3 regions of the Pantoea sp. nfd-35 genome follow, and region 2 is predicted to be linked to each of the others. Evidence: predicted binding sites of a transcription regulator. Region 2 holds the regulator's gene; each other region holds the start of a gene.
The links. Region 2 encodes Fur, which represses iron uptake genes when iron is present. Its sites were predicted from a motif close to ATAATAATGAGAACNACTATCAA; they were not measured.
Positions count from the first base shown of each region.

Region 1: the regulator Fur is predicted to act here: its motif matches at 8,300-8,322, upstream of feoA (ferrous iron transporter A).
Region 3: the regulator Fur is predicted to act here: its motif matches at 4,840-4,862, upstream of fhuE (ferric-rhodotorulic acid/ferric-coprogen receptor FhuE).

Region 1 is NZ_CP122403.1:4,049,960-4,062,187, forward strand. It holds partial or broken gene P9J57_RS18785 (transposase) at 412-564, opposite strand; gene P9J57_RS18790 (glycosyltransferase family 2 protein) at 1,159-2,094, opposite strand; gene P9J57_RS18795 (oligosaccharide flippase family protein) at 2,557-3,861, opposite strand; gene P9J57_RS18800 (glycosyltransferase family 2 protein) at 3,858-4,856, opposite strand; gene feoB (Fe(2+) transporter permease subunit FeoB) at 5,719-8,040, opposite strand; gene feoA (ferrous iron transporter A) at 8,040-8,264, opposite strand; gene cspE (transcription antiterminator/RNA stability regulator CspE) at 8,698-8,910, shown strand; gene P9J57_RS18820 (methyl-accepting chemotaxis protein) at 9,465-11,126, shown strand; gene P9J57_RS18825 (YciI family protein) at 11,170-11,493, opposite strand; gene P9J57_RS18830 (FMN-dependent NADH-azoreductase) at 11,512-12,138, opposite strand; gene P9J57_RS18835 (alpha/beta fold hydrolase) at 12,163-12,228, opposite strand, start outside.
Region 2 is NZ_CP122403.1:3,134,034-3,146,261, reverse strand. It holds gene P9J57_RS14670 (HAD-IIA family hydrolase) at 1-235, opposite strand, end outside; gene nagC (DNA-binding transcriptional regulator NagC) at 276-1,496, opposite strand; gene nagA (N-acetylglucosamine-6-phosphate deacetylase) at 1,504-2,652, opposite strand; gene nagB (glucosamine-6-phosphate deaminase) at 2,713-3,513, opposite strand; gene nagE (N-acetylglucosamine-specific PTS transporter subunit IIBC) at 3,839-5,875, shown strand; gene glnS (glutamine--tRNA ligase) at 6,027-7,694, shown strand; gene P9J57_RS14640 (hypothetical protein) at 7,926-8,321, shown strand; gene fur (ferric iron uptake transcriptional regulator) at 8,382-8,825, opposite strand; gene fldA (flavodoxin FldA) at 9,161-9,691, opposite strand; gene ybfE (LexA regulated protein) at 9,814-10,098, opposite strand; gene ybfF (esterase) at 10,265-11,029, opposite strand; gene seqA (replication initiation negative regulator SeqA) at 11,282-11,833, shown strand; gene pgm (phosphoglucomutase (alpha-D-glucose-1,6-bisphosphate-dependent)) at 11,859-12,228, shown strand, end outside.
Region 3 is NZ_CP122404.1:89,109-95,363, forward strand. It holds gene P9J57_RS20835 (cupin domain-containing protein) at 1-156, shown strand, start outside; gene P9J57_RS20840 (YebG family protein) at 490-816, opposite strand; gene P9J57_RS20845 (SIR2 family protein) at 953-1,747, opposite strand; gene P9J57_RS20850 (non-canonical purine NTP pyrophosphatase) at 1,744-2,304, opposite strand; gene fhuE (ferric-rhodotorulic acid/ferric-coprogen receptor FhuE) at 2,518-4,731, opposite strand; gene P9J57_RS20860 (H-NS family histone-like protein) at 5,909-6,255, shown strand, end outside.

The sequences.
Region 1 (12,228 bases), 920 kb from region 2:
GTCTGGTATCGTTGATTCATCATTAAATTACTCAGGGGCAATCCTGCACATCTATTTAGAGATTTTAGGGTTAACAACACAGAAAGTATTTTCATTTCCCTCTCCAGACAGAAGTGAAAGCTGTCAGGTGTGTCAGTGTAAAACTTTATTAAATGTTGCTAAATTGTAACCTTTCTATGCTTTTTTTACGGTTAATGCAAGCGCAAAACTTACAAAAAAATTACATAGGCTGCTATTAATTCAAATTGGAATGATTGCCGATATCGTTACCCATTGTTTTTTTGATATTTTTTATTTAATAATATTTTAATGAATCGTTTGATACTTTTGCATCTCTTTCCAATTCGGCAAAACGCGTTTCATGCATTCGATTCAGAATTATTGATTTATATTCTGACTGTTCATTATTACAGAAAGAATCCGGACCTGACGTCTTTATCCCTGCGTGAAGCGGTGGGTGGGGATATCGAGGCGTAGTGCGAGACTGGAAACAGAATGGCCGCGATCAACGACCTGTTTCACTGCTTCGATTTTAAACGCTTCGGGATAACGCTTACCGCTCATGGACACCTCTCATTAAGTCATTTCAACTGACGCTGAGAGGGCGGTTAAACCCGTGGCGATTGACTGAAAATGGTTATCGATCCTTTAAAAGACATCAGGCCACACACTATCGCGGCTATTTTGGAATTCGTCTACAGTTCAGCTTACGACATCTGGAAAGAACGCGAGTCTGAAGCCACTTATTATGATGTTCTTGATGACGTTTTTCTCTTATTGAAGAGGGGATAAATCACTCTTGTGTATCATAATCCATCAATCTCATGGGGTCGTTGCCCGATGCTGGCATTGATCAAAGCGATAAAACCCACCCAGCGTGCTCTTATTCCGCGTTTCAACTGGACGTGACGACCTGCCAGACGGGTTGTTATATCGCTCAAGGACACTGACTGAATTTGGGAAAATCACAGAGCGTTGGCTGACGGCATTCAACAGCCCGCGCTCTTATGCATGCCTTAACAAACTGACGCTGGAAAAACAGCGCCTGATGCTGACGATCCGGAAATCGCAAAACCAGGTAAAGTTAAAACAACAACATGCCCCGCCCTGCACCAGAAGGCTGGTAGTGAATAATGAAAACAGGCGACAGTTTGAATCTTAAAAAAAACGCAATCTGTAGAGCATATACAGCACCAGATAGGCCGCTCTGGCATTGACGTTCATGACATGATACTTCACTTTCTCGCTTCTGTTTAACAGCCCCAGGACATTCTCAGGATAACGCTTCTCTTTAATACGCTTGATGCTGTTACGCACCTCATTAATATTCAGCGTGGTGTAGTACATCGCGGTCACGATCTGCATATCCAGCGTCAGCTTACGTTTGGTTATTCCAGTAGAAAAGCGGGCCATATCGCCGTTTTTATACTTAACCAGCAGCCTTTGATATAAGTCGTTGAGGTAATGTTTACGATCCAGCAGCTCTTCATACAGTACGCGTTTCTTTGAAAGCGAGTTCTCTACATCATCATAGTGATAGGAGGCACTGTCGAAAACAAACAGGTTATCGATGTAGTAGAAATAGTTAAGATTAAACAGGAGATCTTCACTCATCGAAATGCCTTTAGTGAAGCGAATACTAAAATCATCGATAATTTTTTTTCTGTAACACTTGTTATGAAGATAACCAATATTATCGCTGAGCTCTATCTCGCCCAGGACGGCCGGAATCTCGGGTTGGGTAAAATAACCGTAAGTAGAAAGGTCGCCCACGCGATCGCACTTGAGGTTCCCTACCATCAGATCAACAGGTTGTGGAATGCCTGAGTAAAGGTGCTGATGAAATACAGCAAGGAAATCACTGTCAACCCAGTCGTCGGAATCGATAAAGATAACATAGTCACCCGATGCCGCTTCCAGTCCAGTATTGCGGGCGACGCTAACTCCGGCATTATCCTGAGTAATGACTTTAAAATTATTGTACTGTTTGAACTCCTCAAGGATCGCAGCGCAGTTATCTTTACTGCCATCATTGACCAGAATGATTTCATAATTTTTAAATGTCTGGAGAAGAAGGCTTTGTAGCGTACGCATCACCGTTTTCTCGGCATTATAAACCGGTATTATTATACTGAATAAATATTTATCATTCATTTTAAAACCTCGTAACCAGCATACGTCATGGCACTATCGGACAGAGGAAAACTGGCGCTGTTTAGTCGCCTTCATTCCTTATCTCCCTGGAGAAAATGAGCTTTTTAATTATTTATAAATCCACGATCACAGTATAAAAGCGCTAAATTAAACTGACTATAAACAGGTATAATTCCGGCAACGAAGATCAGTAATTAACCTTAATCAAATACTGTAGATAAAATAATGAATAAAATAATAAAGGCATACGTACGCCTCCCGCAGGTTTGCAGGATTATAAAAATAATATTTATCTGAAGCCTACAGATAATCTACGAGGAAATTAAATCTCAATGAATGTATTTCAATATGATGAAAGGTATTATTTCTCAAAAATAATAATACCTTTCATAAAAGCTTAACTTACCGGCCAGAAAACAGGGTACGGTTAATCAGGAACCATAATTTACCCGGCTGGATGAATATTTTATGAATATTCATCATCGGCTGACCACGGAAAAAATAATTAAGAACGGTGAAAGCCATAAACTCGGTAATGACAACGCTTATCGCCGCTCCGGTGATGCCAAACAGCGGCACCAACGTTACCGTCGTTGCCAGACACACGGCCAACACACAAAACGTTTTTTTGATCAGATAACGATAACCGTTGTACTTGATGATGAATCTGTCCATTACGCTGCTCAGCACACCAAACATGGCACCAACGCTTAACAGCACCATGGGCGCAATTGCTTCGGTGTAGGCCGCGCCATAGAAATGCGCAATAAACCACGGGCCGACAAGGATGATGCCAAGGATCACACCAAGTGAGACGGCAATGACCAGCAACTGCAGTTTTTGGGCCCGCACCACGGCCACGTCAGGATCGCGTTCGGCAAACAGAGCCGGATAGAAAGAAGCCAGCAGCGCATTAGGCAAAAACACCCACGCCACTGACAACGTCATCGCGACCGAAAAAATACCCGCCTCTTTCAGGCCTAAAAACCAAGAGACGCTGAGCTGATTCAGTCGGGTGTAAATGGTAATCGCGATAACCGACATCACCAGCGAACGCCCGGCCTGAAGGATATAGCGGCTGTAACGGCGAATATGGCTCAGCCTGGGAAGCGGCGGTCGTACCTGAGAATGCCTGTGATACCAGCCAAACACGCAAATTTTAATGACGAAAGGAATAAAAGTCGCCAGTACAATCGGAATCGCCAGCAACTCAGGTTCGAGCTGGTAGTACGAAATTCCATAGCGAATGCCCAGACTGATGAGCAGACCGGTCAGATTCGCCATGACATTCAGCCTGGCATTCAACACCGCTTCGTTATAGATGTTAATCAGGTCGATAGCAGAAAACAGGCAGGCCAGCGCGGCGGCGCAGATAAAGACAAAAGCCTGAGCACTCATCTCCTCACGCATCACGATGATGCCAATCACAGACAACACGCAGTAGATGGCAAAGACCAGCATGACGGCGGGCACCATAAGCCGGATGCCAGAGCGGTGGTTCTGCGCAATGCGTTTGAGCAGAATGACGTCGCAGCCCATCATGGCAACCGACTGGATAAACTGGAATATCAGCATCGAAATCGCGATGACGCCGAACGTCACAGGCCCCACGTATTTCGCCACAAAAGAGGTGACGAACATCAGCCCAAAGACGGCAACCAGCTTCTCAATAATCATCCACAGGGAGTTTTGTAGCTTCTGTTTCACGACCGTGCCCTCAGCACATTCTGTGCGAAGTGACGCAGCCCCGATACCAGCCGCGGAGACAGAAAGAAAAAGGTGAAGTACAGGCTCCATGCATCCGGAATGACACCGGCGGCGCAATAAGCACGGTAATTTTGACGGTAGAGATCGATATATTGCTTAACAAACGCAGCGTTGAACTCCCTACTGTGCAGTGCTTTGTAAATGTGCGAAGCGGTCACCTTCAGGAACAAAAAGTAGTAAAAGCGTTCATGGGGGCGCAGCAGCAGCATTTTAATTCCTGCAAACGCCCGGACATAGGTGAAGTGTTTTTCTTTAAGATCCGAACGCGTGGCAGAGTTTCTTGATTCGACATAGTGATAAACCACACGACGGCTAAACACGACCTGCCCGTGGCGCGCAGCAGACAAATAACTGATGACAAACAACAGATCTTCAAAGTTAAAGATATCTTCACGGAAGCGCAACTGCTGCTGCTGCACGATGTCTCGGCGAAAAAACTTGTCGCAAAGACCGTGCCTGGGCGTGTGATACAGCAGTTCACTTATCGCCTTATCCGCACTCATACAGCGCTGTGTGTCGTTTTCTGTTACCTCTGACAGAGGTTCCCCATCATGAGAAAACGTACGCGATTCGCCTACGGCCAAAATTGCATCGTCCTTCATGAGCATCAGCCAGGTATCAAGTACACGTGGGGGCAGGAAATCGTCAACATCAACGAAAGAAATAAAGGTACCCTTTGCGGCGTCCAGCCCACAGTTACGCGCTGAAGAAACCCCGCCATTAGGCTTATCGATGATCAACACACCAGGATAATTCTGGTATTCATTCAACAGTTCAAGTGAATTATCGCTGGATCCATCATTCACCAGAATCAGTTCACAGCGCTCAGCCTGTGGCTGCTTAAGAATACTCTTAACGCAGCGCGCAATAAATTCGGCGCCATTGTAAACGGGCACAATAAATGACACTAAAGGGCCCTGCTGATTATTAATCATATAACCTCTGGTGTGACAAATTTATTAAAATGAAATGCAGAGAGATGGCCAGTTAGTCCCAACTATTTTTTATTTGAACAATTTTTGGCTACTCTAAATCAGTCGTATGTAGGCACATCGTCAATTTTTGTATCAAAATGTTTTAAAGAACTCCAGTGATAAAAAAAACCAAAAAAAACAAAACAATAACAGATAAATTAGGAGTATTCTGTAATTTATAAAGGACCTGGAATACCGTCTGAAATGCACAAAGGATGGTATATTCCACTTTACACAAATGCGGATCGTTTTCGCAATAAGCCGGCTCTACAAACCGCCCCACAATGCGAAATCAGGACTCTCTTAATCGTAGTCTTACGGGGAGGAAGTGGGGATTCTGTCTCAGGAATAAGAATATCCTTATAATAGCCATCAAAATGCTAAAGGCGGCATAACTAAAAAAACAGCAAAGTCCACAACTAAATAAATATATAAAGCAGAAGACGCCATCGTGTTTAATTAACGTTTAACTTCATGCATCGATGTATTGAAGATATATCGCCACGCTAAATATTCACGCGGCTGATATATCGAATACTCTTTTTTGCTTAAATGGCCTGTTTTTTTAAACATCACATTTTGGCCGGTAGCCGTCATGCTCACACGGGCCTATGAGCACGCACTATGTATTGTACCTAAATTGAAACAGGCTGAGGGCCAATCAACTGCCGCGTGACTAAGGCTGTTGTCAGCGGGCACAGTGGTTTTCAGGATCGGGGCAACTGACAACGCCCTGGCGTCGGACCATCAGTACCATTGCGCCCATCACGCCAACAGCAACAGAGGCGAGTTCCGGGCGCTGATTCGTCGCACGGCAAACGCCCTAACCTGTATGCTGATGTTTGGCGCATCCCTGGCAGCCCCCACAACCCACTGAGGTTGCCACGCTGGAAAAAGGCGTCACCTTCACGCGCGTGCTGAATCGCCGCAGCAGAACAAACACCACAGCGTTGACCATTACGACACCGATCAGGCAAAGCGCACTCACGCCAGGGTGGCTGCGGAAGCTGACGCTCTGATAAAACAGCGTGGCGACGGAATAGGCGACGTTTAAACCCCAAAAGAATGAAAACAGCATCCAGTTTCTTCCAGCCTCGCGGGCAATCGCCCCCATAACCGAGACGCAGGGCACGTAAAGCAGCACAAAAATTAAGTAGCTGTAAGCGGCAAAGCCGTTGCCAAACTTCGCACTCATCACGCCCATCTGCCTGGCATTTATTTCACTGTCTCCTTTGCTGGCCTCGATAGGATTTGCCAGCGCGCTCAGGCGAAACGCCGCTTGCAGACTGTTGCCGGTTTCTGTGAGTGCGTCGCCCAGCTCACCTAACAGATCAAAGTGCTGCGGATCAAAGGCACCGCTTTGCACATCTTCTCCGACATAGAGGCTGTTCAGCGTTCCAACCACCACTTCCTTTGCCATAATGCCGGTGACCAGGCCCACAGTGGCCTGCCAGTTATCCGGAGTGATCCCGATTGGCCGCAGTGCTGGCGTGACGACTTTGCTGGCTGAGGCCAGGGCGGACTGGTTGATATTGTCCACCGTCGATCCGTTAAACGAAAAGCTGCTGAGCAGACCGATAACCATGCTCACTAAAATGATGACCCGTCCGGCACGGATGATAAACATTTTCAGGCGCTGCCAGGTCTGGATCAGCAGGCTCTTGAGATGGGGACGATGATAGACGGGCAGCTCCATCACAAACGGAGACGCTTCTCCACGCAGCAGCGTATGTTTCAGGATCAACCCGGTGATAATCGCCACAGCAATGCCCAGCACGTAAAGGGAAAAGACCAGGCTGGCGCTGTAAGCCCCAAAAAACGTGGCGGCAAATACAGCAAAAATGGCCAGACGAGCGCCGCAGGACATAAAGGGCGCAATCAGCACCGTAAGTAAGCGCTCACGGGGTGTGTCGAGCGTGCGGGCGCCCATAACGGATGGCACATTGCAGCCAAAGCCGACGATTAAGGGAACAAAGGATTTACCGGGCAGGCCCAGCGACTGCATCAGGCGATCGATAACAAATGCCGCACGCGCCATGTAACCGGAATCTTCCAGAAAAGAGAGAAACAGATACATTAGGCCAATCTGCGGCAGAATCGGTAGCACGGTATTGATTCCGGCACCGATTCCCTGTGCCAGAAACACCGTCACCCAGTCGGGAAAGTGAAAGTGAAAACCCAGCCATTGCGTGCCATGAATAAACAGCGCCACCGAACCGCTATCGAATAGTGGCTGGAGGGCGGCACCAATATTGATCGACAGAACAAACATCAGGTACATCACACCCAGAAAAACTGGAATACCTGCCCACCGGTTGAGCACGATGCTGTCCAGTCCTTCAGTCAGCGTGCCCGGCGCCGACTGCTGAATATTACTGACGGCGGCACAGAGCGTCGCAATGGCCTGATAACGGCTGTCGGCGATCACCATCGCCGGATCGCCGCCAGCCTCCTCAACAATCTCGGGCAAATGCGCTACGGCCGCAGGACAAACCTCACGGCTGTGAACATCGCCTTCCAGTAGCTGTAACGCCAGCCAGCGCTGTTTTTGCGCGCTGATCTCGCCGGGCATCATAGCGCGGAGCCGGGAAATCGCTGCTTCGATCCCGGACGGGTACACCACCGGCGGCGGCGCGATCTCTTTTTGCCAGCTATCAATGGCGTCTTTCAGCTTAGCGATGCCGTCAGCACGGGTAGAAGTCAGGGTGACAACCGGACAGCCCAGACGGGCTGAGAGTGCAGCGATATCAATGCGAATGTTATGGCTGGCCGCAATGTCCTGCATAGTCAGCGCCACAATGCAGGGAACCCCCAGTTCCAGTAACTGAAACGTCAGGAAAAGATGGCTCTCCAGGTTTGAACTGTCGATCACGTTCACAATCAGGTCGGCGTGATCGTCAAACAGGTATCGGCAGGCGATGCTTTCATCAACAGAGCCGTCCGCCGAACAGGTGGTGAGCGAGCGGGTGCCTGGCAAATCCACCAGTCGCACATCCGTTGTGGCGGTAAAAAACTGCCCTTCTTTACGTTCGACAGTGACGCCAGCCCAGTTGCCGACGCGCTGACGTGCGCCAGTAAGCTGGTTAAACAGCGTGGTTTTGCCGGTATTTGGGTTGCCAATCAGGCCAAGAGTCAATGTTTTCATCAGCGTATTTCTTCCAGCATGACGGACGCCAGGTCCTGCTGCCTGACCGCAAGGCTCACGCGACGCGTGCGGACCTGCACGGGATCGCCCAGCGGTGCGATCCGAACGACCTCAATCAGCGTGCCGGGTAACATGCCCATAGTTAATAATTTTTGCCGCCAGGCGGGATGAATAGAATGTTGGTATCCCCTGATGCGATAGGTTGTACCTGGTGTAATTTGCATGGCCTTATCCGTTCCGGTAACAGCAGAAAGGGATTATACAAATGATAACTATTCTTGTTTATTGATCTGGATGGGCAGAACCCCAGGAAAGCAGAAATGAATGGGGTGGTGGCGATCGGGATAAGCGGGCCTGTTCAACAACGGGCCGTGGCCAGCGCAAGGCCGTGCGCTGGCCGGGTTTGTTACATGGCCGCCTGCCTGTCTGACTTAAATAAAATTAAACCTTGCTTAATACGTTCAACCTCTATAGTGTAGCGACATCGGTTTGGAACACAGACCTTATGAAAGCAGTTTTAGTAAAGCAGTCCTCAGTTCAAGCGTCATTCCCAGATGCCCTTCTTCATGAGCCTCCTCCTAAGTGCCCAATAAGTAAAATCTGCAAAACAGGCCATCTTCGTCACCTTGCGTGGCTCAAAATGAAAAGGACACATCTATGTCAACTAAAATGACTGGTTTAGTAAAATGGTTTAACGCTGATAAAGGCTTCGGCTTTATTTCTCCTCAGGACGGCAGCAAAGATGTATTCGTACATTTCTCTGCTATTCAGAGCAGCGATTTCAAAACATTAGATGAAGGCCAGAAAGTGGAGTTCTCAATCGAGAACGGCCCTAAAGGTCCTTCAGCTGGCAATGTTGTTGCTCTGTAACAGCTGATGCCCTCACGACCGCTTACGATCGCGATGATGGCAACAGCCTGAGCAGTTAAGTCGTTGTGAAAAGAACCCGCCTTGTGCGGGTTTTTTTATGCCTGTCATAAACTGCATTCGCCCTTGCGGCAGCCTTCCAGAATTTTTTTCGCCCGCCATTGCGCCTGACATCCGCTAACTTCTGCATCGCTTGCACGAATAACGCCAGTGGGAGAAAAGCGCCGGGCATCAGGTTTTCATTATTATTTCAAAGCGTTATTATATTCACGTGAAAATACAGGCATCGGGTGTGCAAAATAACGACGCATGGGCGCAAACCGTGGACCTTTTTATTATTGTCAGATCACAATAATGTATCTGATGGTACATTTTAGCCGCGCTGCCTTTTATCATTGAGACGATGTTCCCCAAGGGCTCGCTAACATCTTCTCTCTTCAGAAAAGCCGCTTTTATTTCTTAGTTATTGTCATAGATCACATTATTTAGCGCGTCACTATTAAGCTAATCATTTTAATACCGATAAACCTGTATCACCTTTTACCGGGATTACTGCAATGCTTAAAAACCTTAAAATCACGACGGGTATTGTTGCCGTGTTATTTCTGTTTAGTGCGCTATTGACCATTACGGGCTTTCTTTTTTATTCCTCTGTCAGTCAGGCCGGGCGAAATTTCTCTCATACTGAACAACTTACGCTGCAGCAACAACAGTTGAGCGACAGTGTACAAACGCTGATTAAAACCCGCGTGACGATCAGCCGCGTGGCGATTCGCTTCCTTAAAAACCAGAAAGATCCGGCGTCACTGGCGTCTATTGCCAAACTGCTGGAGGTGGCAAAACAATCCGCCGATAAAGCTGATGAGTATTTCCAGGCTTATAAGACCGCACCCGCATTACCGGGTCAGCATGCTGAGGTGACAAAAAATGTCGAGGCGGCTTACAACAAGATGCACGAAACAATGCTCGCCTCAGTAGACTTCCTGAAAAATAATAACTATCAGGGTTACGGGAATCTTGATGCGCAGGAAGCTCAGGATAATCTGGATAAGGCTTATCAGACATGGCGCAGTGCGAACTACCAGTTAATGAAGCAGATAGCCGCTGAAAACGATAGCAACTACAGTAATATGCTGTGGACGTTGCTGATTATCGCGATCATTGCCCTTGTCACCGTTGCCACTGTTTGGGCCGGTCTGAGAACCCTGCTGCTGAAACCGCTGAGCATGGCGACGGATTACATGCGTGCTATCTCTGCCGGTGATCTGACTCAGGAGATCGCCAGTGAGAGTCAAAATGAAACCGGCAGACTGCTTCGCCAGCTCGAAGAGATGCGCAGTGCGCTGGTTGTCACCATCCGCTCTGTGGATGATGCCACGCAGTCAATTTTTACCGGCGCGGCAGAAGTTTCTGCCGGCAGTACCGATCTCTCCTCGCGCACCGAACAACAGGCCGCAGCCCTTGAGGAAACCGCAGCCAGCATGGAGCAGCTCACCTCAACGGTAAAACTGAACGCGGAAAATGCTCAGCAGGCAACCACCATGGCGAAAGATGCCTCCGTGATGGCCTCGCAGGGTGGGCAAATCGTCGCGAAGGTGATCGCCAACATTGAACAGATAAGTGAAAGCTCAAAACAGATCGCCAGCATTATTGGCATTATTGACAGCATCGCCTTCCAGACCAATATCCTGGCGCTTAACGCCGCAGTGGAAGCCGCGCGTGCGGGCGAGCAGGGACGTGGTTTTGCTGTGGTGGCCGGTGAAGTGCGGTCTCTGGCCGGTCGCAGCGCCAGCGCGGCCCAGGAAATCCGCACGTTGATTGACCAGTCCACCCAGCGCGTAAACAGTGGTTCGACGCACGCCTCAGAAGCAGGCGATGTGATGGGCAGCATTGTGAATTCCGTTAACAGCGTGACGCAGTTGATGGCAGAGATTGCCTCAGCCTCGGCCGAGCAGACGCGCGGCATTGAGCAGGTGAGTAAAGCGGTATCTGAAATGGACGGCGTCACGCAGCAAAACGCCGCGCTGGTTGAAGAGTCGGCCAGTGCCGCTGCATCGCTGGAGGATCAGGCAACGCAGTTACGCCAGTCGGTAGCGGTGTTTAACACAGGCAGAACCCCGGCCGCAGGTCAGAATGTGCTGCGTAAACCATCGCTGAAGAAGCCTTTAGCGGAGAGCACTAGCGCTGGCCTGTCAGCGGAAAACTGGCAGTCCTTCTGATTGCATTGCTGCGGGGCAAGTGCCTGCCCCGCAGCATCGCGTTTTAGTGACCAGAAACGTCAATGACCTTCGTATCCTTGCCCCAACCAGATAAAAATGCTGACGAGACCAGCGCCGGATGCACGCCTGTCACCACCACATCGACTAACGCTGATGCAACAAAAGGATCGTCATCCAGCATAGTCCTGACGGCATGCTCATCGGGTGCCGCCGCTAATACCAGTCCGCCGCGCTGATGCTCCAGGGGGCCGGCAAATATCACCTTGCCTGCTTTGATATTGTCAGCCAGCCATGCTTTATGACCTGGATTGTATTTTTCTCGTTCCGCTTCAGAACGACGATAAATGAGCGTGATAACGTAAAGCATGAGCTATCCTCCGATTTATTACAGATTTAGGGACTGAATAAGCGTCGCGGCAGCATGGCGAGCGTTATCCATTTCGCGCAGCAGAATTGCTTCGCCTTTTGACGCCCCTTCTGCACGAACAAAATGAATGTTCTTGATGCCTAGAAATCCAAAAAAGGCAGAGAGATAGCGCTCCTGAAAATCCATATCTTCAAACTGACCACCGTGGTAAAAGCCGCCTCGTGCTGAAGCAATAATCACGGTTCGCCCACCGGATAATCCTACCGGACCGTTCTCGGTGTATTTGAAGGTCTTGCCTGCCTGAGCGAGCCGATCCAGCCAGGCTTTAAGCTGAGTTGGCACCGAGAAGTTATACATAGGTGCACCTACCAGGATGACGTCACTGGCAAGGAATTCCGCCACCAGGCTTTCAGATAATCGATGCTGCTGGATAACGCGCTCATCGAACACGTCTCCGTCCAGCGATCTGAATCCTGCTGCAATGGGTCCTGTAAGGTGGCTGATCTCATCCGCTACCACGTCGCGGTAAACCACGTGAGTATCCGGGTATTTTTCAGTCAGTCTGCTAGCGATATCTGCCGTCAATTGACGAGTAACGGATTGCGCTTGAAGAATACTGGCGTCGATATGAAGTAATCGGATCATGTCATTCCCCTGGTAAAGTTAACGCTACGGAGTGGTAAGGGTCCTGGCGGCGCGATCTATCAAAGCCGCAACCTGTTCAGGATGTGAAAC
Region 2 (12,228 bases):
AAAAGTCCGCGGTGGCCATGGCTGAGGTGTAAAACACCGAATCCGGTATGTCGATTCCCGCTGAGGAAAAACGGTTTGCCAAATCACGCGCCGTTTGTGAAGGATAATTGGTCAGCACCACCAATGGCATGTCTTTCGCCAGGATGCGCTGCAAAAATTCTTTCGCGCCGGGCACTGCGGTATTGTCGTGCATCAGCACGCCATCGATATCACAAATTACATTTTTAATCGTCATAAAGGGGTTCCGATACGCGCCGCGCTGAGTAAGGCCGCGCTTAGTCTTCCAAAAGATGTTGCAGCAGAATGCCGTTTAACATCGCCCGTTTTGCCAGGGCAAAGGCCCCAATCGCGGAGCGGTGATCGAGTTGTGAACGCACCACCGGCAGATGTTTACGGAAGGCCGCCAGCGCCTGGGTATTAATGCAACTTTCTATGGCCGGGAGCAACACGCGTTCAGCTTCCGTAATTTCGCCGGCCAACACAATTTTTTGCGGATTAAACAGGTTAATGGCGATAGCAATGGCTTTACCCAGATAGCGACCCACGTATTCGACAACTTCACTTGCCAGCGCATCGCCCTGGTTCGCCGCCTGACAGATATGCGGCATCTGGCAGGCATCCTGAGTTAATATGCTGGGGTAGCCTTTATTCAACAGATCTCTGACGCGCTGTTCAATGGCGCCATTCGCCGCGATGGTTTCAAGGCAGCCAAAGTTACCGCAATGGCAGCGTTCCCCGAGCGGATCGACCTGGATATGGCCGATTTCACCCACGTTGCCATTACTGCCCAGGAATATTTGTCCGTTGGCAATAATCCCTGCGCCCGTTCCCCGATGCAGTCGCACTAATATGGAATCAGCACAATCACGGGTTGCGCCAAAATAGTGCTCTGCCAGCGCCAGACTGCGAATGTCATGACCCACAAAGCTGGTCACCTTAAAGCGTTTTTTCAGGTTGGCCACCAGAGGCCACTGGTCCACCGTAATGTGCGGCATATAACGGATAACGCCATTATGCGGATCGACCAGGCCAGGCAGAATCACCGATATGGCTATCAGCTCACGAATTTTCGCTTCGCTCTGCTGAATAAAATGCGCAACGGCATCGAACAGCGCCTGCTCCAGCGTGTCCTGCGTGGTTTGCGGCAGGGGATAATCCTGCTGAGCCAGTGATTTGCCGCTTAAATCGAACAGCGTTAAGGTCGCATCGTTGCGGCCGAGGCGCACGCCGATAGTGTGAAAGTGACGGGTTTCAGTGACGATGGAGATCGCGCGGCGTCCGCCGGTGGACGCCTGCTGGTCCACCTCTTTGATCAGGCCGCGCTCAATAAGCTGGCGGGTAATTTTGGTCACACTGGCGGGCGCGAGTTGGCTCAGATCCGCAATCTGAATGCGCGAAATCGGTCCCTGTTGGTCGATTAACCGGTAGACGGCTGCGCTGTTCAGTTGTTTGACAAGATCGACATTTCCAATTTGTGTCTGGCCGCCAGTAGTCATTCAGTGCTTACTCGCTCAGGACGTTATCTCCATTGACTAACGTCTTAATAATTTTAAAGTCGCGTGTAAATACGGTCAGATTGGCGAGTTTTCCTGCCTGGATAGTGCCTGACTGTTTTTCTACGCCCATTGCCCGTGCCGGATAAAGTGATGCCATGCGCAGCGCTTCATCCAGTGGAATGCCTGCATGTTCAACGCTGTTTTGCACGGCTTCGATCATCGTCAGTGCGGAACCGCTCAGCGTGCCATGTTCATCAACACAGAGTCCATCACGATAATATATTGTTTTACCAGCAAAAATAAACTTATCGATTGTGGCACCTGCGGGCGCAGTGGCATCGGTTACCAGGACCAGCTTGTCACCCTTAATGCGTTTGGCATTACGAACGTTAGCGTAATGAACATGTAAACCATCCGCAATGATGCCGCAGTATACATCAGGCGCATCAAACAGCGCACCGATTAGGCCCGGCTCACGCCCTGCAAAGGCCGGCATGGCATTATAAAGGTGCGTCGCAAAGGTGATGCCGGCGGCAAAACCCGCTTTGGCTTCTTCGAAAGTGGCATTGGAATGACCCGCAGACACCACAATACCGGCGTCGCTGAGTTGGCGAATCACGGCGCTTCCGACGCTTTCTGGCGCCAGTGTGACCTTGCTAATCACATCCGCGTTCGCACACAGGAAATCGACCATCTTCGGATCGGGCTGGCGAATAAGGGCAGGGTTATGGGTGCCTTTTTTGGCGACGTTCAGCCACGGACCTTCCAGATGTAATCCCAGCAGAAAGTGGGGATACTTCTGCAAAAAGGCGCGCATTGTTTCGACGGCGCGCACCATGAGTTCGTCACTGCTGGTAATCAGCGTTGGCAGAAAGCTGGTGCAGCCGGATTTAACATTGGCGCGGTGCATGGTTTCCAGCGTTTCCACGCTGATGGCATTGATATCGTCATTAAACTGCACGCCTCCACAGCCGTTAAGCTGCAGGTCAATAAAGCCGGGTGCGATAATCGCGCCCCCAACATCCTGCTGTTCTATTTCTGGCGGCAAGGCTGCCAGAGAGCAAACCCGCTCAATTTTGCCGTCAGCGATGACGACAGCATGATGATCGAAAATGTCATCGCCGCTGTAGATACGGCCGTTCACTAATGCGTACATCTTGTTCTCCCGGCTTGCCTGCCGTTAACGCGTCTAACCGCAGGTGACGAAATGATTGTGTTAAACGCCCTGCATATTTTCCGCTTCCATTTCACGGAAGTATTTCACCGTTTTGACTTTTAGCTCCATGGTGGCAGGCTCATCACAGACCACCACGGATTTAGGATGAAGCTGCAGGCAGCTAATCGTCCACATATGGTTCACGTTCCCTTCAACAGCAGCCTGCAACGCCTGGGCTTTTACGTGCCCGGTGACCAGGATCATGACTTCTTCGGCATCCAGCAGCGTACCAACGCCGACTGTCAGCGCGTATTTGGGTACCTGATCCACATCACCGTTGAAAAAACGCGAGTTCGCTACGCGCGTGTCGTGCGTCAGGGTTTTAATCCGGGTGCGTGAAGACAGAGAGGAGGCGGGTTCATTAAACGCGATATGCCCATCGTTACCAACGCCGCCCATAAACAGGTGAATTTTACCCAGTGTCCGAATTTTATCTTCATAACGGCGACATTCTGCGTCAATATCTGGCGCATTACCATTCAGTAAATTGATATTTTCTGGTTGGATATCAACGTGGTCGAAGAAATTGCGGTACATAAAGCTGTGATAGCTTTCCGGATGCTCTTTCGGCAAGCCAACGTATTCGTCCATGTTAAAGGTCACGACATGTTTAAAGCTGACCTGGCCCGCTTTGTGCATGTCAATCAGGTGTTTATAGGCTTCCAGCGGCGTTCCGCCCGTGGGCAGTCCCAGGATAAAAGGCTTGTCAGCACGGGGATTAAACGCATTGATGCGATTGACGATATGGCGTGCCGCCCATTTGCCGACCTGAGTTGGGGTGGATAAAGGAATCAGTCTCATATTGCACCTCGAATGTGAGTTAACGGTCAGACGTGCAGCTAATACGCGGGTCAGGCCTGAAGTGGCAGGCGCAAAGGGTGTAAGAAAGCGCACATCTTGATATTTCGCATCATAAAATAAGTTTGCCTTTATAGCCAGTGAGAGTGACCTTAAAAATCGATTTATGGTGATAATTGTCACAGATAGTAGCTATTAATTTGTGAAGCGAATTAAATTGTTATTACACTCCTCAGCATTGAGTGTAATGCCGTAAGAGGCTTGCTGCTGACATAACAACATTAAGCGGCAGCATAGCTACAGAGTCAGTTCATAGGGGGAAGGGTCAATGTTAAGTTATTTACAACGAGTGGGACGGGCGCTGATGGTGCCGGTCGCCACTTTGCCTGCTGCAGCAATACTTATGGGGATCGGCTACTGGATCGATCCGGACAGCTGGGGCGCGGGCAATGCCTTTGCCGCCCTGCTGATTAAATCCGGTGGCGCGATCATTGAAAACATGTCAGTGCTGTTCGCGATTGGCGTGGCGTACGGTATGTCAAAAGATAAAGACGGCGCGGCCGCACTCACCGGCTTTGTTGGTTTCCTGGTCGTGACGACGTTGTGTTCGCCTGCCGCCGTGGCGATGATTCAGAAAATACCGGTGGCTGACGTCCCTGCGGCCTTTGGGAAAATCAGCAATCAGTTTGTCGGTATTCTGGTTGGGGTTCTGTCAGCCGAAGTCTACAACCGCTTTAGCCATGTTGAACTGCCCAAAGCGTTCTCGTTCTTCAGCGGCCGTCGTCTGGTCCCGATTCTGGTCTCGTTCCTGATGATTCTGGTCGCGTTCATCCTGATGTATATCTGGCCAGTCATCTTTAATGGTCTGGTGAGCTTTGGTGAGCATATCCAGAAGCTGGGATCGGTAGGGGCTGGCGTCTATGCCTTCTTCAACCGATTGCTTATTCCGGTAGGCTTACATCATGCGCTGAACTCCGTGTTCTGGTTCGACGTCGCGGGCATCAACGACATTCCTAAATTCCTCGGCGGTGCGCAGTCGCTGGCGAATGGCACCGCTATTCCGGGCATCACGGGCCGTTATCAGGCGGGCTTCTTCCCTATCATGATGTTCGGTTTACCCGGCGCAGCGCTGGCGATTTACCATTGTGCTCGTCCTGAAAATCGGGCGAAGGTCGGCGGGATCATGTTGGCGGCGGCTTTTGCCGCCTTCTTTACCGGCATTACCGAACCGCTGGAATTTTCCTTTATGTTCGTGGCACCGGTACTCTATGTCATCCATGCTGTGTTGACCGGTCTGTCTGTGTTTATTGCTGCCAGCATGCATTGGATTGCCGGCTTTGGTTTCAGCGCGGGGCTGGTGGACATGGTGCTCTCATCCCGCAATCCCCTGGCGACGCACTGGTACATGCTGATTCCGCAAGGGCTGGTGTTCTTCGTTATCTACTATGTTGTGTTCCGTTTCACCATCAAAAAATTCAACCTGATGACGCCGGGCCGTGAGCTGGCGGTTGCTGGCGATGAAACCGATGGTTATGACGTGAATGTGGATACTACCGACAACGGTGAGAGCGCGACCGAATCTCTGGCGCGTCGTTACATTGGCGCGGTGGGCGGTTCAGACAACTTAACCGCGATCGATGCCTGCATTACGCGTTTGCGTCTGAATGTGAAGGATGCCGGGCAGGTTAATGAAGGCGTGGCGAAACGCCTGGGTGCCTCAGGTGTCATCCGCCTGAACAAGCAGAGCGTTCAGATAATCGTCGGCACACAGGCTGAAAGTATCGCCATGGCCATGAAAAAAGTGTTGGTGAAAGGCCCGGTTGCAGCCGCTACCGCCAGCACCGCCAGCGCACCCGCTGCGGCCAGCGACGTGAAACCTCAGGCTGTGTTAAACAGTGAAAAACGCGTTATCGCGACCTTAGTGGCGCCCGTAAGCGGTGAAATTGTGCCGCTGGATGCCGTACCGGATGAGGCTTTTGCCAGTAAAGCGGTCGGCGACGGTGTGGCAATCAAACCCAGCGACAAGCGCGTTGTGGCCCCCATTGCGGGCACCGTGGTGAAAATCTTTAACACTAACCATGCGTTCTGCCTGGAAAGTGAAAATGGGGTGGAGATCGTGGTGCACATGGGGCTGGATACCGTGGCGCTGGGCGGTCAGGGCTTTACCCGTTTAGTGGAAGAGGGCGCTCAGGTTACGGCAGGTCAGCCGGTGCTGGAGATGGATCTTGACTATCTCAACGCCCATGCCCGCTCGATGATAAGTCCGGTGGTGGTCAGCAATATTGAAGACTTCGCAGGATTAACGCTGTTGACGCAGGGCCAGGTGATCGCGGGTGAAACCCCGCTGTATGAAATTAAAGGCTAATTCGCTGTATCAACAATAAAAGGCAGGAAGCGATTCCTGCCTTTTTTATTTTAAACGCCCAACAAACGGTTGTTTCTCTGCAACGCTTTGTGGATCATACCCGGATATTACGTGGTATAAACCACCCTTTCTACGCGTTGAGGATTTTGAGATGAGTGAGGCTGAAGCCCGCCCAACTAACTTTATTCGTCAGATTATTGACGAGGATTTGGCGAGCGGGAAGCACAGCAGTGTGCATACCCGTTTCCCGCCAGAGCCAAATGGTTATCTGCACATCGGTCATGCTAAATCAATCTGCCTGAATTTTGGTGTTGCACAAGACTATCAGGGCGAGTGCAATCTGCGTTTTGACGATACCAATCCGGTTAAAGAGGATATGGAATTTGTTGAGTCCATCAAGCGTGATGTGCAGTGGTTGGGTTTTTCGTGGAGTGGCGACGTTCGTTATTCATCTGACTATTTTGATCAGCTTTACCAGTATGCGGTTGAACTGATCGGAAAGGGACTTGCCTATGTTGATGAACTGACCCCTGAAGAAATTCGTGAATACCGGGGAACGTTAACCGCGCCGGGTAAAAACAGCCCATACCGCGATCGCAGCGTGGAAGAGAACCTTGCCCTGTTTGAAAAAATGCGCAACGGTGAATTTGCAGAAGGTAAAGCCTGTCTGCGTGCAAAAATTGATATGGCTTCCAGCTTTATCGTTATGCGCGACCCGGTGCTGTACCGCATTAAGTTTGCTGAGCATCATCAAACCGGCAACAAATGGTGCATCTACCCGATGTACGATTTTACCCACTGCATTTCCGATGCGCTGGAAGGCATTACGCATTCACTCTGTACACTGGAGTTCCAGGATAACCGCCGTCTGTATGACTGGGTGCTGGACAACATCACGATTCCGGTTCATCCACGTCAGTACGAATTTTCGCGCCTGAATCTTGAATATGCGGTGATGTCAAAACGCAAACTCACGCAGCTGGTCAGTGAGAAGCATGTGGAAGGCTGGGACGATCCCCGTATGTTAACCGTGTCCGGCCTGCGTCGCCGTGGTTATACCGCGGCCTCAATCCGTGAGTTTTGCCGGCGTATTGGTATCACCAAGCAGGACAACATTGTTGAAATGGCCTCGCTGGAGTCTTGTATCCGCGACGATCTCAACGAAAATGCGCCACGCGCGATGGCGGTGTTGGATCCGGTGAAGCTGGTGCTGGAAAACCTGCCGGCAGGCCATAACGAAGTGCTTAGCATGCCGAACCATCCTAACAAACCGGAGATGGGGACGCGCGACGTGCCGTTCAGCCGCGAAATCTGGATCGATCGGGCCGATTTCCGTGAAGAAGCTAACAAGCAGTATAAACGCCTGGTGCTGGGTAAAGAGGTGCGCCTGCGTAATGCGTACGTGATCCGAGCCGAGCGTATCGCGAAAGATGAAGAAGGCAATATCACCTGCATCTACTGCACCTGTGATGTGGATACGCTGAGCAAAGATCCTGCTGACGGCCGTAAAGTTAAAGGCGTGATCCACTGGGTGTCCGCTGAACATGCGCTGCCCGCTGAGTTCCGTCTTTACGATCGCCTGTTTAGCGTACCCAATCCTGGCGCGGCAGACGATTTCCTGACCACGATTAATCCCGACTCGCTGGAAGTCAAACAGGGCTTTGTTGAACCCGGCCTGCGTGATGCGGTGGCCAGCGCGCCCTACCAGTTTGAGCGCGAAGGCTACTTCTGTGCCGACAGCGTTTATTCAACCCCTTCACAGTTAGTGTTTAACCGCACGGTAGGTTTACGCGATACCTGGGCGAAAATCGGCGAATAATTTCTCTGTGATGTTGACCGCAGAGTAATCGAAAGGGCGAGTTATCGCCCTTTTTTATTGCGGCGATTTTTTTTAGTACCGACGTTTCTCCTGAGCAGAGTCAGAGTATTAATTTTATTTTTGTGGAACCGCTCTCAGTTTAATTTTTTTAATAAATTTCCCAGTGTTAATTCTTTTTTTTCAGGTAGGCTAACCCTCTGAAGTATCAGTTTGTGGGTTTAAAAGGAAAAAATGACACTTTTTGCACAGGAAGCCAAACATAGCGTTGTCGTGTTACATCAGCTTATTGAACATATTTTTAATCATGGTCGGGATGGTGGCGACAGTTTTCATCTGCTGCTCTCGCACTTTCATCCCGATTTTAAGATGGTCACGCCGCAGGGAAAACAGCTGAATCTGGATCAGGTTGAAGATCTTTTTCGACGACTGCAGGGGGCAAGGGAAGGGATGCGCATTGCGACCAGTGAGCATGTAATTCTTTCTGAGCATGCGAACGAAGTGACGATTCAGTATCGCGAACTGCAGATGATGAATGGTGAAAATAAAAGCCGTATTTCGCTGGCGATTCTGGACTGCACCACCTCTGTTCCACGCTGGCGCTACCTGCAGGAAACGCTCGTGACCTGAGCGACAGCAATAAAAAAGCCGATGTGAACATCGGCTTTTTTACTTTATACCCGAAAGCGCTTATTTGTCGTGCAGCGTTTCGTCTTCACGGCAGTCGCCCAGTGCACAGTGACCGTACAGGTACAGGCTGTGGTTGGTGAGCTTAATACCATGACGGGTCGCGATTTCACGTTGACGCGTCTCAATGGATTCGTCACTAAATTCAATCACTTTACCGCAATCCAGACAGATCAGGTGGTCGTGATGGTGCTGCTGCGTCAGCTCAAACACCGATTTACCGCCTTCAAAGTTGTGGCGGGTCACGATGCCTGCATCGTCGAACTGGTTAAGCACACGGTAGACCGTGGCCAGTCCAATCTCTTCGCCCATGTCGATCAGGCGTTTATACAGATCTTCCGCGCTGACGTGATGGCATGCAGGTTCCTGAAGCACTTCCAGAATTTTGAGTCTGGGCAATGTGACTTTCAGGCCAGCCTTCTTTAATGCGGTATTGTTGTCAGTCATGCGGATATTGTCCTGTTACTTTAGTCACTCTTGTGGCACGTAGCCTGTATGTCGATCGACCGCCATTCTCATTTGCGTCTCATTATAGAACTGATGCGCTGAAATGAAAACCGATGTCCTTGCGATGCGCCAGCGGCGATGTTCGCTGCGCATGGCATGGAAAGCGGACGAGTCGCATTTCGCGTTTTGTCATCTCAGTTCCAGGGAAATAAGCAGATGATCGATGCGGGTATTCTACAGATTAAATGGGGAAAGTTACAAAAATGTAGCTATTATTTTTATAGGAAAAGCCGTTTGCCCAGTGTGAACCTGCGTCCACACTGAGCTCAGCGCGATCAGGCTTCAATGATTTCTTTGAGCTGCAGCTCATCAAAAATTTGCTTAACCCATTTATCAACGCGTTCGTTGGTCAGCTCTGGCTGGCGATCTTCATCAATAGCCAGACCCAGGAAGTGGTTGTCATCAGCCAGGCCTTTTGACGCTTCGAAGTGGTAACCCTCGGTCGGCCAGTGGCCCACGATGATGGCGCCGTTAGGTTCGATGATGTCACGAATGGTTCCCATGGCATCACAGAAGTACTCTGCGTAATCTTCCTGATCGCCACAGCCAAACAGCGCAACCAGCTTGCCGTTAAAGTCGATCTCTTCCAGCGTCGGGAAGAAGTCATCCCAGTCGCACTGGGCTTCACCGTAATACCAGGTGGGGATGCCCAGCAGCAGAATGTCAAAGGCTTCTAAGTCTTCTTTAGTGCTTTTCGCGATGTCGTGAACTTCTGCAACGTCTTTACCCAGTTGTTTCTGGATCATTTTTGCAATGTTTTCGGTGTTACCGGTATCGCTGCCAAAGAAGATGCCTACGATTGCCATGGGTAAAATAACCTCTTAAATCCTGATGATAGAATGAATGCCGGAGCCTGTTCAGCAAATGATAGCAGACCGCGCAAAAGGGCGGAATGTGTAAAGCCGCGACATTTGTTTCTGTGTGCGGTTTACCCGCGTGAGTCCAGTTTGAGTTGTGCCAGCAGCATTTGTTCAATTAATTCGCTGCGGCTGAGATTGCGCTGCTCAGCCAGCATATTCAGCGCTTCAACGGCTTCACTGTTCATTTTGAGTTCGACACGACGAAGTCCGCGCCCTTTGTCGCGTTTCAGTTGATTGCGTTTGTTGATACGCAGTTGTTCATCACGCGTAAGCGGACTGGTTTTTGGGCGACCCGGGCGACGCTCGTTAGCGAACAGATCGAGCGTCGTACGGTCAGTGTGTTCTTTTGCCATGACTTAGTACAACTGAGTGGGCGCGAACGAGACGTTTCCGCTGCGCAGATTAAAGTATTGACTCTTCCCGCGGGCAACCGCGCCTACGGCAAAAATTTAGCGCGCCATCATACTCCAGGCTAACCGCGGACGCCAATCTTAAACTTTTACAGCCAGTTAAGATGTTTTAAAGCGCAAAAAAGCGTCGAATACTGCGTAAAACGGCATCAGGTTTTTCAGCATGGACCCAGTGACCAGCACCACCGATCACATGTGCATGCGCGGCCGGGAACTGCCTGATTAACGCGTCACGATACTGATTATCCAGGTAAGGTGAGTCGCCACCGCGAATAAACAGCGCGGGATGTGGCCAGGCAGGCACCTCCTGCCAGCCGGAGATCAGCGCATAGTTGTCCCATAACACCGGGACATTAAAGCGCCATTCGCCCTGACTGAATGATTTCAGGATGAACTGAATGACGCCGTCCTCATCAATGTGGTTGCGCATGATCTCTGCGGCTTCAGTGCGCAAGGTGACGCCAGCGGCCGTGACGGCCCGGATAGCGGCGAAAATCTCGTCATGCCGACGTGTCTGATAGTCAACGGGCGCGATGTCGATCATCACCATCTGTTCGATACGTTCTGGTGCCAGCGCGCTCATTGTCATGGCGATCTTACCGCCCATGGAATGACCAATGACCGCGATCCGCTCAATCCCCTGAGCATCCAGCGTATCCAGCATGTCCTGAGCCATCACCCTGTAGTTCATCTCGTCTGCGCGCGGCGATAGCCCGTGGTTGCGCACATCAACCTGAATAAGCGGTCGATCGTCTTTAAGCCCTCGCGCCAGAATACCAAGGTTATCAAGACTGCCAAACAGACCATGAATCAGCAGGACAGGTGTGGAATCAGAAGAAGATTGTTCAGTTTGCAGGCGCGCATTCAAAATCATAGCAAAGTTCTTAAGTGTGAGACCTGAGCTTAGGTTATCATGGTTTCACCTTTTCAGGCGCGCTGCTTCCGGCGGCATTAGGACATATTCTGACTTTTGCCCATAAACCGTTTGAATGCTATCAGCCTGTCTGAATTTAACTTTATAATCTTCATGTTAGAACCTGCCTCCTTTTTGAAATGCCGATCAGCACCTCGGGGTATTCAGAAAATCGCGGGTTCTGTCGTGAGTAAAAAAACCGTACGGAATAAGATGAAAACGATCGAAGTTGACGAAGAGCTCTACCGTTATATTGCCAGCCACACGCAACACATTGGCGAAAGTGCATCCGATATTCTGCGCCGTATGCTGAAGTTTACTGCCGGTCAGCCCGCGGCGGTCAATGACACGCAGCCCGTCTCCGCACCGGCCCCGTCTAAAGCGGCACCGTCGGCAGGTAATGAATCGCGTCCTCAGGATCGTGTTCGCGCGGTGCGTGAGCTAATGCTGTCGGATGAATATGCGGAGCAGAAGCGGGCGGTTAACCGCTTTATGCTAATCTTGTCAACGCTCTATCGTCTGGATACCGCAGCGTTTGCCGAGGCGACAACGTCGCTGCAGGGCCGCACGCGCATCTATTTCGCGGGCGATGAACATACGTTGCTGCAAAGCGGTACCCATACCAAGCCGAAGCACGTTCCCGGCACGCCGTACTGGGTTATTACCAATACCAATACCGGTCGCAAACGCAGCATGGTTGAACACATTATGCTGTCGATGCAGTTCCCATCGGAACTGGCAGAGAAAGTTTGCGGCACCATTTAAACTGAAGCGTCAGGGAGAAGCGCCAATGGCCAATCACCCCCGTGCCGGGCAGCCTGCCCAGCAGAGCGATTTGATTAACGTTGCACAATTAACTTCACAATATTATGTCCTGCAGCCCGATGTGGCTAACCCAGAACATGCGGTGAAATTTGGCACATCAGGCCATCGCGGTAGCGCAGGACGCCACAGCTTTAACGAAAAGCACATCCTGGCGATAGCTCAGGCGATTGCCGAAGAGCGTAAAAAGAACGGGATTACCGGTCCGTGCTACGTAGGTAAAGATACGCATGCGCTTTCGGAACCTGCGCTGTTGTCCGTGCTGGAAGTGCTGGCCGCAAACGGCGTAGACGTGATTGTTCAACAGGACAATGGCTATACGCCAACGCCGGCGATTT
Region 3 (6,255 bases), on a different replicon from region 2:
GAAATTGAGGGCATCGTGCATCTCCTGCAGGCGCAGCAAGGCATTGAGATCTCACCGGGTGCGAAACATCAGGCACGTAACGACGGAAATGACAGTGTCACTTTTTTAGTTATTTCCCATCCGACGACCCGAGGCGATCGGACCGATCTGACCTGAACATGGCCATAATAATACGCAGGAATCCGTTACTGATCTGAATAGTATTGATATGAAACAATATATAGACGGGGATTAAATGGCAGTCTGTGCCCTCTTCTAACCAGGCATAACTGAACCGGGAACCCATTCATGCTAAACAAATCAGGCTGGTTTCATGGTTATGTACTTTGCATGACGTGCATGGCCAGATACCTTCATCACTATGCTTTTGCCGTAACGCATTTGATTCGCTGAGAAGGATCAAAAGACCCACGCTGAGTCGGTCATTGACGGATAAAAGACAGGAAACGAGAGTGGTTATGCTGGAAGCAGGCTTCCAGCATAACCCGGTCAGGCGGCTTTGACGGCGCGGACTTTCTTGTCACTTTGCGGCGCATGATCAGCATCCGTCGCTTCAGGGGCGCTACCGCCTGAGGTTGACTGAGGCAGTTTACTGGTGCGAAGAATGTGCTGCACGGCGTCTTTTTGTTCTGCCAGCAACAGGCCGAGTGTTTCAGCCTGAGATTCATCCATCTCCGCCTGATGAGTCAGCAACCAGTCGGTGAACGCTTCCGCCATATCCAGCATTTTGTCGTAGGCATCAGCCTCTTTTTTGTTGGCAAATGTCATCTTCTCTTCACCTTTTCTGACCACTACAAATTTTGTCTCAACAGCCATAGTTTTGCCCTCAGGTACTGTGTATTTATACAGCATACCACAGTAATCCGCATTTTCCAGAGAAGAATCACCACGCCCGATAAACCTGACATGCGGTTCAGATTTTACAACGACGTGGTCAGCCCCGCCCCGCGCATCACGCCAGAAGCGCTTGCATAAAATCGGCCAGGGCTTTTCGAGGATCGTCTTCTTCAGAGACGATCATTTCAATGCCCCACTGACCCAGCACTTCTTTTGCCACCGGGTTATTGCGGTTAGTGAAAAGGTACGACTTGGGGCGCGCAGTGGCCAGGCCCGTGCGCCCCCACATTTTGGTCAGGCGATAAAACAGCAGACGAATATTAAAGTCACTGATGCTGTAGCCCACGAACAACACCGAATTCCCCATGACATCATGGGTCAGTTTGATATCCAGCGGCGAATCAAAATAGAGGCGCTCAAAGTAACTGCTTTCATCTAAAACGATGGAGGTATCATCATCAAAGTCGCCGTGCAGTTTAATGATGTGGCGCTTGTCTTCAGTTAATGACACCAGATCGGCCGCATTCGCGACTTTTGAGTAAGGCACACCGTGCGCCTCATGTGCCGCTTCCAGCCAGCGGTCATAATTGGTGGTATAGATACGCGAAAAGTTGCCCTGCGTGATCATGGTGTGAATTTCAGAGCTACGAACATCAATATCCGGCCGATGCCATTCGCGATCCATCCAGCTTCTCAACGGCCCTAGCGATCCTTTTTTTTGCTTATAGTATTCGGCCAGGGAAAGGTGCGTACCATAGGTATTAAAAATTTTGGGATCGTACCCCAGCTCGTTGGCCAGATGGGCAATGAGCTCATGCCATTCTGGCAGGCCAAGATTGCGGGACAGGCCTGCACCGGCAAAGAGTATCAGCTTACCGGAGTCATAAGCCCGCTTGAGTTCAGGTTTCATGCCACGCCTCGTGCTGTTTTTAAGAAGGACGCGAAGCGGTCCAGTGCAATGCGACGGTTTGAGATTTCATTTTTCTTGTCGCCCATCTCAGCGAAGGTTTGATCGTAGCCTTCAGGAATAAACACGCAGTCCCACTGAAAACCACGCGGGCCCGCCGGTTTTGAGGCAATAGTGCCACGTAATTCGCCGTAAAACTGATACATTTTGCGCCCGTCACAATAGCCCAGTACGGTTTTGGCCGTGACGCCCTGGCTATCGAGGCCATTAACGAGGGAGGCAAAACGATCGGCATCCAGCCGGTTCCAGAATATGCGCGTCAGCCCCGCAGGCAGGCCATTCAGCCCATCGAGATAAAGTCCGGTATGCTCAACGAAGAGAGGACGCCCAATAATTGAGAAGGCTTTTGTGAGTTTGTCCCGCACCAAATCCAGCTCATTCTCTGTTTGAATTTCTTCAATACGACGAGCGATCGGCAAGACTTCGACGCCCACTGGCTCCAGGATTTCACGCACCTCCGCCAGTTTTTGCTCATTAGCCGAAAGGAATCTGATTTTCATACTTCTTCCAGGTGAATTAGTTTGCCTCAGACAGCGCTATCATAGCGGCAGAATGGAGGATTAACGCTGGTCAGTGTAGCGCAAATCCCTGACTTTCTGGCCTGGCAATTACGTCAAAACGTGATGGATCAGCGATTTGCGCCGGGCCGAAGGGGAAAAAGCAGGGGAAGCAAGCGCCCCGGGTGAGGCGCTCACTGGTGAAAGTCCGCGTCTTCAGAAACGGTAGCTGGCAGTCACAGAGACGTTGCGGGGTTCACCGTAAACGATGTCCCCCGCAACATTCGTGTCATAGGTTTTATCAAAGAGATTATTAATATTCCCCTGAACAGCAAAATTTTTCGTCACCTGGTAGCGGCTAAATAAATTGACTAACGCATAGCTGCCCTGCTCAGCACGCCACGTTCCGTTTCCTTCCGGTGCCGAATTATCGCTCCAGACGTGCGTTTGCCATTTCACTCCGCCACCCACAGTCAGATCAGGGAACATGGGTAAACGGTAGCGCGTAAAGACGTTTAACTGCGTTCGCGGTAAGTCGGGTTTTACCGCCGTGCCATCACGCTGTTCGGCAATATAACGCGTGCCTCCCAGGGTCATCTGCCAGTTATCTGTGATTGCGCCGTTAATTTCGAATTCAATTCCTCGGCTTACCGTGCCATTTTTGCCTTCATACGCTGACTCGGTGGTACCCGGAATAATGCGACCGGTGGTCTGTGCCACATTATCCAGCTCAGCCCGAAAGACCGAGACTGACGTGGTCAAGCGGCTGTCGAACCAGTCAGATTTAACGCCGGCTTCGTAGTTCTTACCAATAACCGGCGCCAGATAGGCACCTGAGAGATCACGATATGACTGCGGTTGAAACACGGAAGTATAGCTGGCGTACGTTGACCAGTTCTCATCAATGTCATAAATCAGACCCGCATAAGGCGTGATGTTATTTTTTTCCATATCGTTGGTCAGTGTATTTTTGCTCCAACGGGTGTAACGTGCGCCCAGTATCAGATTTAACGGATCCGCCAGTGAAATACGGGTGGCAAGGTAGCCCGAGCTTTGTCGGGTAATATCCTGCTGGGACAGGGTGCGCGCCGCCCAATCCGTTTCCGGGAACTGGCCGTCAAAAAGGTTAAAATTCCCCAATTCTTCTGGCGAGATATTCGCAAAAGTACCGTAGTAAGTGTTTTTTTGTTTGCTGTAGCTAACACCGACCATTAATTCATGGGTGCGCCCGAAGAGTTGATAAGGGCCACTGGCAAAAGTATCCACAGCATCGACTTGACGTTTGGCTGCATTATATCCCGTGCCCGCAACGACAGGATAATCCGCATAGGGAGAAACGCCTGCACCCGTATTTTTGTCAAAATAGCCGGCGATATACATCATTTTGCTGTTAAGCGTTGACCGATCATGGGTGCCGTTAAGGGTCCATTGCCATCCACTTGCAAAAGTGTGTTTGAGCCGGGCAAAAAGTTTTCTGCTCTCTTTATCGTTGTAAGTCCAGTCAGGGGCGGTATTAAAGCCGCGACGAAAATGGGTTTTACTACCGTCTGTGTACCAACGCGGTAAACCGCCCCACATTGGGCTGTCAGTATTCAGCTGCTGAAATTCATAGCCTGCAGATAATGTGGTGGCGTCATTGAGATCGGCATCAATCACCCCATAAACAAATTTCTTTTCAGCACCATAACGCTCAATAAAGCTATTATTATCCTGATAACCCGCAATCACCCTGCCTCGAACATTTCCTGCAGCATTCAACGGGGACTGCACATCCATAACGTAACGCTGTTTATTCCAGCTGCCATAGCTGGCGGATATCTCGCCTTCTGGCTGATGACTGTCGGCATGTTTACGTACCATATTAACGGCAGCGGAAGGATTACCGGCACCGGTCAATAACCCGTTTGCACCCCTGACCACTTCAATGCGTTCATATAATGCGCTATCCGTCTGTGCATCACCCAAATTCCAGCGTTCTTCGAATACAGTAGGAATACCGTCAATCAGGTAATTGTCGATTAAAAACCCGCGAGAATAATAGGTCTTACGATCCATATCCGCTGTGCTGGTCTGAATAGCCGTGGTGTTGTCCAGAACATCATTTAACGACTGTAGCTGTTGGTCTTTCATGCGCTGCGCGCTGATGATGCTTACAGACTGAGGAATATCGCGCACGGTCGAAAGTAACTTATTGCCCGCGCGGGTAACAGGTACGCTGTAGTCCGAGGAAGTATTTTCGGAAACCGGCTGTTCAGCCGCAGTAACGATAAGCGTCGGGTTGCTCGTATTCACATCCGATGGCGTCTCTGCAAACGCATTATGTGAAGATACGCCTGCCACAAGGGTTGCCAAAAGTGATAAGCGTGAGGGAACCAGAGGAAAAGTGGGCTTCACGCGATCCCTGTTCAGGAGGGGGATATTCAGAAACATTCTAACGCCTCGTTTTCTTTTTTTTAGCTGCCACTGCCCTGCATCAGTCCCAGTTAACTACCGTGCGGGCTGGCCATCAGGAATAAGGACAAAAACAACAACATGTAAAAACAAATGAGAAATATACTCATTTAGATTATCATTGCAAGTTATTGTTAACATTTATCTTTAAAAGCGTCAGAAAAGCCGATGTGTGTATTCTGTTGATAATGCAGATGTTTTAGCGCAAGTCGGGCACAGTACTTCTGAACCCGAGCGCGTGACGTAACGCTGAAATTAGCTGGCCTGGATATTTTTGAGCCATCCGTTTTACCCCTGTGTGAACAGAATTATTTCTCACACTCGCTTATGTCTTTTTTCCTTATATATAATGCGGTCATTATCTGAGACAGGTGAACTGCAGGTTTAAACAATATGGAAAAAATGGGTAAAGGCTGTTATTGACAACGGTGATGTGAACGTTATTGCCCTTATTGACGCTTCGCTTATGTTCAGATAATACAGACTTATGGCCGTTGGGTTGACAGAGAAAACGTTCAGCCTGGCATGAAGCCTGGCACAGGTTACAGGTTGCTTTATCGAGTTTGTGTAATTGCGAAATCCGGAATGCTATTTTTCTCAGATCGGGTAAAGCCGTTTCTCATCTTTGCAAAGCAGCCAACAGCTGCAACGGTCGGGTTATGGAAGGTTCGAGGGATGTCTGGCATCAAAATCAGGGTTTACATATAACAAAACGTTATCCTCAATAGCGGTTTTTTTAGTAAGGCATTTCGTCCGCTCAGACCAGCTTTTATTTAAGGGTGGCTATTATTAACTATACGTTATCATTTCTCTCTGACGAGACAAATCACATCATTCCAGGTTTACAACGTGACGACAAATCAAGATAGCCAGGTATTAGGTTTTGATTTTCATTGATTTTTTAACTTAAAAAAGAGATTCTATAATTCATGTTGTGTAGAACCTGCTCGCCTTTCATTGGCATGAGGCGGTTTAAATATGTTTAAAACATCAATGTATTCCTAAACTTTATGCCGTTTCTCAGGTTCTGAAAGTCAGTAATAATCTTTACAGTAACAAATTTGTACATTTCGGACTGAAGAGATATTTCCTTCTGGGAATATTTTTCGTAGAATGGCTCTGTTTAAAATATTCGCTGTAATTTAAGGATTAATCAATGGATGCGCTCAAAGCATTAAATAACCTTCGTATTTTACGTGCACAAGCCCGGGAAATTGAGCTTGATGTGTTAAATGAGATGCTCGAAAAGCTTTCTGTCGTTGTCGCTGAACGCCGTGAAGAAGAAGAAGCTGAGCAAGCCCTGCTGCGTGAAAAAGCAGACAAGCTGGCTAAATATAAAGAAATGCTGATGAATGACGGCATCGATATTTCTGAGCTGATGGATTTACCTACAGAAACTAAAACAAAAGCTAAACGTGCTCCGCGCCCGGCTAAATATCAATATACCGACGAAAACGGTGAAAAGAAATCATGGACAGGTCAGGGCCGTACACCATCGCCTAT